2 regions of the Pantoea sp. App145 genome follow, and region 2 is predicted to be linked to the other one. Evidence: predicted binding sites of a transcription regulator. Region 2 holds the regulator's gene; the other holds the start of a gene.

Region 1 (4,700 bases), 2.0 Mb from region 2:
TTGGTTCATTGCGCTTGCTCCCGTGAAAATGCCCTGCGTCACCGCAGGGCGAAGTTGTTTATCAGAAATCGACGTTAACACCTAACTGGAAGGTGCGGCCCGGCATCACAGCAAGCTGTGAATCATAGTAGTTTTGATCGGTCTTGCTGGTGGTGGATTCCAGATCGCGGCTGCTGAGGTAATCCCAGTATTTACGGTCGGTCAGGTTGTAGATACCACCACTGATTTTGACGTTTTTGGTAACGCGATAGTACGCCGTCAGATCCACCAACGCGTAACCCGGGATGTTCTGGTAGTAAGTATTGCTGGTGGTACCAATCGCGCTACCGGTGTTGGTGTAAGTCTGACGCTGGGTATAGGTGGCACGCTTACCGTGGTTAAAGGTGGCGGTCACTGCAGCACCGTAACGCTGATCCGGGTCGTCGTAAGCCACGCCGGTGATCAGGCGCATCGGTGGTACGCTCTCCAGCGGCACATATTTGTCACCCAGATAGCTGGATTTCGATGCGCCCTGCGCATAACCAAACGCCAGACGTGCACTCAGGCCATCAACTTCAGGCACCCATGTGCCGATGTTGAACTTGCTACCGAACTCAGCTCCATAGATATAGGCTTTATCACGGTTTTCTGCGCGGTAAGCGATGCTGATGTTATCCGGGATATTGGTGAAGACTTCCGGGTTCGCGCTGCGGCTGTAACGGGTGTAGTCAATAAAGTTTTTATAGCTGTTGTAGAAGGTCGCCGCTGAGAAGGTGATCCCTTCCACGGCTTCACCTTTCAGACCGAACTCAAAGTTGTTGCTGGTTTCGGTTTTCAGATCGGTGTTACCCAGCAGGGCATACTGCGCACCATATGCAGAAGCGTAGTTAGAGGTCAGGTTCCAGGAACCATACAGCTGGCTGGCATTCGGGAACTGCGCACCGCGCTTATATTGCAGGTAAGCCATCATCTTCGGCGTCAGATTGTACTGGAAGGCCAGAGACGGCAGGATTTGACCATCGCTGAAGCTCTTGTTGTACAGTGCCGACACATCATCAGTGCTGAGATCAGCATCGCCGCCCGCCAGGCTGGAGAGGTTCTGCGGCTTGGTGTTCTGATAAGCGTAACGCACCCCTGGAATGATAGAGAAGGTGTGGCCGTTCAGATCCCAACTCATGGTGTCTTCGGCGTAGAGACCGACACTCCATGTGCGGCTGTTAGCTTCCGGTGGCGTGACATCGTTGTACGAAGTCTGTGCCGGGTCCAGCCAGTATGGACGCTCGGTTTTGGCAATGCTGCCATTCAGGCCATAGCGGAAGGTGTTAAACAGCCAGCTTTTTTCACCTTTGGTTTCAAAGCCGAAGGTTTTGGTGTTGTAGTTTGAATAGATATTGTGCGCTTCAACCGTCCCGGCATCTGGTGCAGCGGTATCATCGTGCGCTTCGGTTTGCTGGTAATAGATGCTGCTTTCGAGGCTGTCCACCAGCAGGTTGTTATCTGGTGTCCAGAGATCTTTCAGCATGCCGCTCCAGCGCCGCGTCTGGCTGCTCTGATCGGCTCGACCATAAATAGTCGTGGTGCTGCTGCCCCAGTAATCGAAGTTGGTGTGGTTGGTTTTGTGGTAATAATCCAGCGTGGCGCTGAACTGATGCTCGCTGTTCGGCTGCCAGATACCGGTCGCGGCGATGGCATCGGAGTGCCAGTTCGCCGGATACGCATCAATGGTGCCGCTGTTGTTGCGGGTTTCCTGGCCGTCACGACGGCTGATCACCACGATACCACGCAGGGTTTCATCACCTGCTGCGGCAGTGATGCCGTTGTGCCAGCTGCGGTTGGAAGAGTCGTAATCACTCTGATAACCGAAATAGGTTTGTTTGGTGGGCGACAGGTAGTCATCCGGGGATTTTGGCCGGAATGAAACCGAGCCGCCAAGCGCCAGGTTCTTGTTGGACACATCGGTAGCGCCTTCGACGATACCCACGGAGCCATACATGTAAGGATCGATATAGTCGCGACCAATCCCGAAGGTGCCTGAACCGGCACGGCCAACTGAGCTGCGGCCGGTGGCTAAAGGCTGTTCGATGCCGTCTACGTCAATGGAAACGCGGTTATCTTCCAGGCCACGGATGTTATAACCGGTATAACCGCCACGGTCCCCGGTGTAGCCGCTCTTGCCGGTGTTGCTACCGCCAGCGGCACCCGGCGCGCTGACCAGCGGCTGATAGCGCATAATGGAGCCAAAATCATTACCCCCCTGTTTCTGCAACTCCTCGGCAGAAAGCGTGGTACGGCTACCGGCAACCAGCGGTTGTTTCGGCGCAGTGACCGTCATCACCGGTTCATTTGTGGTGGTTTTTTTGCCTGAAATCGCCAGATCCTGATTGTCGCTGGTGGCTGCATAGCCGCAGGCTGCATGGATGGCGGATGCCAGCACCGCTGTTTTAAACAGACGCTGTGAGGTGAACCCCTGAAAAATTGGAGACATAGACGCGAAATACCTTGTTAATTGTTAGTATTCGCTCACGTGCTTGCTGCCAGAAAACCACAGTTTTTGTATAAAAAACCGTAAAAAGTTACAGACTTTTTTTATGTTATAAATGATTTCGTCAGGAATGTAATGCAATTGGTAATCATTATCAATACCATTTACACTAAGATGTATCTTAGACAGCACATTTTGTTAACCGTAGTTAACTTATTACTAATCAATCAATTAAGATGAGCGATGCCATGACACACAAACCGGCGGTGAATATTCATTACTGTACGCAATGCAACTGGCTGCTGCGCTCAGCGTGGATGGCACAGGAGCTGCTGCATACTTTTGCTGACGATTTAGCTTCCGTCACCTTGCAGCCCGGCACTGGCGGCGTGTTTGAGATAACCATTGATGGCAAGGTGATTTGGGAGCGTAAACAGGAAGGCGGTTTTCCCGACGCCGCGGCATTAAAGCAGCGGGTGCGTGATTATTGTTTCCCGGATCGTGAGCTGGGCCACGTGGATAAGAAGAAACCGACCGGGAATTGAGGTCAGGCGACATCATTTTCCTGCGGCCATAACAGTCGGTCCTGCGCGGTACTTAAGGTCACGATCGCCGGGTGATAAATCGCGAAAGGTTCCGCCAGCGGGCACACCATATATTTACCCAGTGCGCTGGGGATAAACTCGGAGCGCGGTAAAAATGCCGCGCCGTCAAAGCCCTGCTCCATCATTTCCAGCACCAGGCGCGGTTCTGAAACCTTAATGGTGATATTCACCTGGTCCAGGCTACTGAACAGCTTACTGCGCAGTACTTCATAAGTCCCTTCCCCGCCGATACGGTGCAGCAACATCAGCGGAATGCCGCTCAGGTCACTGAACTGCAAGGCTTTCCCAGCCAGCATCGGGCTATAGTGGGAAGAAATCACCGCAATAGTATCAATCGGTTCCAGCTCACGGATAAACCAGGGCTGACGATCGCCAGGAACCTGCATCAGCGCAATATCCACAGTGTTATCCAGCAGCATCGCTTCCAGATGGCTGGAATCAGACACAATCACATTGATGTCCCAGTCAGGACGGTTGCGGTAGTAATCCATCAGGATAGTGTTGAAATAGCGCAGATAAAGATAGGAGATACCAATATTCACCCGGCGCTGTTTACGCGTGGCGATAGTGATGGTCTGGCGTTTGAGTTGATTAACCCGGCTTAAGATGTCGCAGGCCTGGCGATAGAGAAAGGTTCCGGCCTCGGTCAACACCATACGACGTGGTGTGCGGGTAAACAACGGTGAACCAATTTCCTCTTCCAGCTCCTGCAGGCGCTTACCCAGCGGCGGTTGTGCGATGTTCAATAGCTTCGCGGCTTTACTGATGGAGCCTTGTTCCGCTATCGAGCAAAAATAATGCAATCGTTTGAGATCCATGATGACTCCGCGCGTTTTCCCGCGCTTATTTTAGCATGGCTAACCACGATCCAACCGCGGCTGACGTGTTACTTAATGGATATACATCGTCCACAGATAACTGACCGGCATCACCAGTATCAACGCGGGCAGCATATTGGCGACCGGGAAAGATTTAATCCCCGCGATGCGGAAACCGGCTGCCAGCATGATAAATCCACCTGCTGCGGTAAAGTCACTCATCATGGTCGGCGAGGTGTGCGGCATAATCAGCACCGCCGCTGAAGCCAGCACCAGCTGAATAATCAGCTGCGGCACGGCGATTACCGCCACTGCGTACCCCAGCAAGGTAGCAAAAATCGCAGCGGTAAAGATATCCATGATTGATTTCACAAACAGGATATTGGGATCGTGCGTCATCCCTTCGGTCATTGCCCCGATAATCCCGGTGCCACTGGCACAGAACAGCACCAGAATCGCCACATACTTCTCCGTAAAGGCGGCACCCGACAGACCGGTTTCGGTTTGTTCGCTCTGGAAACGTCCAACCAGCCCTTTTGCCAGATTACCCAGCCGGCCAATTTTCTCTTCCAGAAACACCAGTTCACCGATGGCGGCACCGATAATCAGCGCCAGAATCACCGCCGGTAAACTGTGAATCTTACCAATCAACACAATCCCGAGGCCCATCGACGACAAGCCGAAGGTCATCGGCAGAGCTACGCGCAAGCGTTCCGGTACTTTCGTGCCGAGGAACGCGCCCGCCAGTCCACCCAACAGCACGGCACTGCCGTTGACAAAGGGTCCCACTACCATAATTTACTCCTTACGCTTCAT
Region 2 (4,700 bases):
AATACCCACCTGGCTGGCTCCTGGACAGGTGGATCCATGATAACCTAAGCGAAGCTCACAACCGTAAGAACTTTGCCATGATTTTGAATGCCCGTCTGCAAACTGAACAATCTGCCCCCGAAGCTACCCCTATTCTGTTAATTCATGGCCTGTTTGGCAGCCTGGATAACCTTGGTGTACTGGCACGTGGCCTGCGCGATGCCTGCCCTACCCTGCAGGTTGATGTGCGTAATCACGGCCTCTCCGGCCGCAGCGAAATCATGAACTATCCGGCGATGGCGCAGGATATTGTCGAAACGCTGGATGCCCAGGGCATCGATCGTGTCAGCGTCGTTGGTCATTCGATGGGCGGTAAAATTGCCATGGCGTTAAGCGCCATCGCACCGCACCGCATTGAAAAACTGGTGATGATCGATATCGCTCCGGTCGATTATCAGACGCGTCGCCATGATGAAATTTTCGCCGCTATCCGTGCCGTAAGCGCAGCAGGTGTGACGCGCCGCAGCGAAGCCGCTGAGGTGATGCGCACCCTGCTGGATGAAGAAGGCGTGATTCAGTTCATTCTGAAATCGTTCCAGGACGGTGAATGGCGGTTCAATGTGCCGGTGTTGTGGGATAACTACACCACTATCTCCGGCTGGGAAGAGATACCTGCATGGCCACATCCGGCGCTGTTTATCCGCGGCGGTGATTCACCCTATCTGGATAATCAGCACCGTGATGCGTTGTTGCGCCAGTTCCCCCAGGCACATGCGCATGTCATCAGCGGCGCCGGGCACTGGGTCCATGCCGAAAAACCTGAAGCCGTTTTGCGCGCAGTGCGCCGATTTTTTGTACTGTAAAAGCAAAAGCTTGCCGCGAACCGTTTAAGGTTGGCGTAGTCAGGGGCGCTGGAGTATGATGTCGCGCTAAAAATTTGCCACGGATGATTTTTTCACCGTGGCCGGGCCGATAATGTATAAATCGCGCAGCGCCTTTCCGCCGTTCGCGCCCACTCAGTTTTACAAATCATGGCAAAAGAACAGACTGACCGTACCACGCTCGATCTCTTCGCTGATGAGCGGCGTCCCGGTCGCCCCAAAACCAGTCCGCTGACGCGTGACGAACAGTTGCGGATTAACAAACGCAATCAGCTGAAACGCGATAAAGTGCGAGGATTGCGTCGTGTTGAGCTGAAAATGAGCAGCGAGGCCGTTGATGCACTCAACACCCTGGCTGAGCAACAAAACATCAGCCGCAGCGAATTGATTGAACAAATGCTGCTGGCGCAGCTCAAACTGTCGTAACAGGTGCAGACCGCACGCAGGAACAAAAGTCACGGCTTTACAAGTTCCGCCACTTTGCCCGGTCTGCTATCATTCGCTGTCATTACATATTCAATATCAGGATTTAAGAGGTCACTTAACCCATGGCAATCGTAGGCATTTTCTTCGGCAGCGATACCGGCAACACTGAAAACATTGCAAAAATGATCCAGAAACAACTGGGTAAAGACGTGGCCGAAGTGCATGACATTGCCAAGAGCACTAAAGAAGATCTCGAAGCATTCGATATTCTGTTGCTGGGCATTCCGACCTGGTACTACGGCGAAGCACAGTGTGACTGGGATGATTTCTTCCCGACGCTGGAAGAGATCGACTTCAATGGCAAACTGGTTGCGCTGTTCGGCTGTGGCGACCAGGAAGATTATGCAGAATACTTCTGTGATGCGATGGGCACCATCCGTGACATTATCGAGCCAAATGGTGCGGTGATTGTCGGTCACTGGCCGACCGAGGGTTACCACTTCGAAGCATCCAAAGGTCTGGCCGACGACAAACACTTCCTTGGTCTGGCTATCGATGAAGATCGTCAGCCGGAACTGACCAACGAACGTGTTGATAAGTGGGTGAAACAGATTTTCGATGAGCTGCAGCTGAAAGACATTATCGAAGCCTGATCCCCTTTCCTACTCAATGTGGGCGCTGGCTCACATTGAGAATCGGAAATTCCTATAAAAATAATAGCCACGTTTTTTTAACTTTTACCTGCAAATCTGTAGAATACCCGTAACGGTCATCCGCTTATTCCTCTGGCATCAGAATGAGGCTGAGTGAAATGGAAACAAAGACCTGTACGATCCCCGCCGGCGTTAGCGACATTTATCCCTACAGCCATTGGTGATTTCAGGACATGCCCTTGGTTTTCATTTCACTGCTTGAGTTCTATAATGAGACGCAAATGAGAATGCGCGTGATCGACATCCAAGGCCCTGCGCCGCAAGTGACTAGCAAAGTAACAGGACAATATCCGCATGACTGACAACAACTCCGCATTGAAGAAGGCTGGCCTGAAAGTCACTCTACCCAGACTGAAAATTCTGGAAGTGCTTCAGGAACCCGAGTGCCATCACGTCAGTGCGGAAGATTTGTACAAACGCCTGATCGACATGGGCGAAGAGATTGGTCTGGCAACGGTATATCGCGTTCTTAACCAGTTTGATGACGCGGGTATCGTGACTCGTCATAACTTTGAAGGTGGCAAATCCGTCTTTGAACTGACGCAACAGCATCATCATGACCACTTGATCTGCCTGGATTGTGGCAAAGTGATCGAGTTCAGTGATGAGTCTATTGAGACGCGTCAACGTGAAATCGCAACACGTCACGGTATCAAACTCACCAACCACAGCCTGTACCTGTACGGCCACTGTGCGCTGGGAGACTGCCGCGAAGACGAGACGCTCCACGATAAGCAATAAAATGTGCTATGCAGTATGAAAAAACCGGTGCCAGGCACCGGTTTTTTTATTCCTGAGATTACAGAACCAGCGTTTCCTGCAGGTAACGCCAGCGTGGAATGGAGGTGGTGCAATCCAGCACCGCCAGAGAAATACGACTCTGGTTGTTGCCGTTCATCATCTGCAACTCACGATATTGAATAGTCACTTCCTGGCTTTGCTGTGAAATGATGGCGTGTTCGCTGGTCGCGATGCGCATCCCTTCCCGCTGACCACGTAACTGGCGGAACAACACCTCCATCGCATTTAAATCCAGCTGTTTACCTTGCGGGGTCACCATTTTGAAATCCGGGTGAAAATGCGAGAGAAACAACTCAATGCTGTCGTCAGTGTCCTCTGACTGATTAAAAATACGTTCGATAAGCTGATGTAAAACCACTACGCTGTGTTTGGCTTCCTGAGCGAGACTCGTCATTTTTTTTCCTTTTACAACCCGCAGAGCAACGTCTGGGAGCGCATAGCCTACCTGAAATACAGTTTTTCACACTCGCAAATGGATTAATTTTACTAAAGTCAGATTAGTTGCAAATCCCGGTAACAAACGCATTTCACACCCCACAGCATAAAAGGTTGCCAGCCCGAAATTACAACCAATAAAAAAGGGCGATTGCTCGCCCTTTCGTGATGATATGGTGATAACGACAAAAAGGATTAATCGCCGATTTTCGCCCAGGTATCACGTAAACCGACGGTGCGGTTAAACACCAGCTTAGAGGGCTGCGAGTAAACGCTGTCTGCGCAGAAATAACCTTCACGTTCAAACTGATACGGCGCCAGCGCATCGGCGTCACGCAGTCCAGGCTCGACAAAGCCCTGTTTGATTTCCAGCGAATTCGGGTTAATGGTGGTGAGGAAGTCCTCAGCCGCTCCCGGATTTGGCACGCTGAACAGACGATCGTAGAGACGGAATTCCGCAGGTAACGCGTGGATCGCTGAAACCCAGTGGATCACACCCTTCACCTTGCGGCCATCAGCCGGATCTTTGCTCAGGGTATCAACGTCACAGCTACAGTAGATGCAGGTGATATTGCCTTCTTCATCTTTCGCCACGCGCTCTGCACGGATCACGTAAGCATTACGCAGACGGACTTCTTTGCCCAGCACCAGACGTTTGTACTGTTTATTGGCTTCTTCACGGAAATCCGCACGATCGATCCACACTTCGCGGCTGAACGGCACATCACGCGTACCCATCTCCGGTTTGTTGGGATGGTTTGGCATGGTGATAATTTCTTCATGACCCGCAGGCAGATTCTCAATCACCACTTTCAGCGGATCGAGGACCGCCATCGCACGCGGCGCGTTCTCGTTAAGATCGTCACGAATGCATGACTCCAGCGATGCCATTTCCACGATGTTGTCCTGCTTAGTCACGCCAATGCGGCGGCAGAACTCACGAATCGAGGCGGCGCTGTAACCACGGCGGCGCAGACCGGAAACGGTCAGCATACGCGGGTCATCCCAGCCTTCGACGATCTTCTCGCTCACCAGCTGCGTCAGCTTGCGCTTCGACATCACGGCATATTCCAGATTCAGGCGCGAGAATTCATACTGACGCGGATGCACCGGAATGGAGATGTTGTCCAGCACCCAGTCATACAGACGACGGTTATCCTGGAATTCCAGGGTGCAAAGCGAATGGGTGATACCTTCCAGCGCATCGGAAATGCAGTGGGTGAAATCGTACATCGGATAGATGCACCATTTTTTGCCGGTCTGATGATGTTCAGCAAACTTAATACGGTACAGCACCGGATCGCGCATCACGATAAAGTTGGATGCCATATCGATTTTGGCACGCAGACAGGCTTTACCTTCCTCGAAACCGCCATCGCGCATTTTTTCAAACAGCGCGAGGTTTTCAGCCGGGGTACGATCACGATACGGGCTGTTTTTGCCCGGCGCAGTCAGGGTGCCACGG

Evidence for each region. The regulator Fur, encoded in region 2, represses iron uptake genes when iron is present. The targets are predictions, from matches to a motif close to ATAATAATGAGAACNACTATCAA.
Region 1: a site for Fur is predicted at 2,603-2,625, ahead of RCF31_RS16685 (TonB-dependent receptor domain-containing protein). Genes of this name have one in related genera too.

Annotation. Positions count from the first base shown of each region.
Region 1 covers NZ_CP133290.1:3,593,811-3,598,510, reverse strand. Annotated here, with positions in the region: gene RCF31_RS16690 (hemin-degrading factor) at 1-9, opposite strand, end outside; gene RCF31_RS16685 (TonB-dependent receptor domain-containing protein) at 62-2,464, opposite strand; gene RCF31_RS16680 (SelT/SelW/SelH family protein) at 2,710-3,006, shown strand; gene RCF31_RS16675 (LysR family transcriptional regulator) at 3,009-3,884, opposite strand; gene RCF31_RS16670 (DUF554 domain-containing protein) at 3,957-4,679, opposite strand; gene RCF31_RS16665 (UbiX family flavin prenyltransferase) at 4,690-4,700, opposite strand, start outside.
Region 2 covers NZ_CP133290.1:1,604,068-1,608,767, forward strand. Annotated here, with positions in the region: gene ybfF (esterase) at 78-842, shown strand; gene ybfE (LexA regulated protein) at 1,011-1,286, shown strand; gene fldA (flavodoxin FldA) at 1,409-1,939, shown strand; gene fur (ferric iron uptake transcriptional regulator) at 2,294-2,740, shown strand; gene RCF31_RS07375 (hypothetical protein) at 2,799-3,194, opposite strand; gene glnS (glutamine--tRNA ligase) at 3,431-4,700, opposite strand, start outside.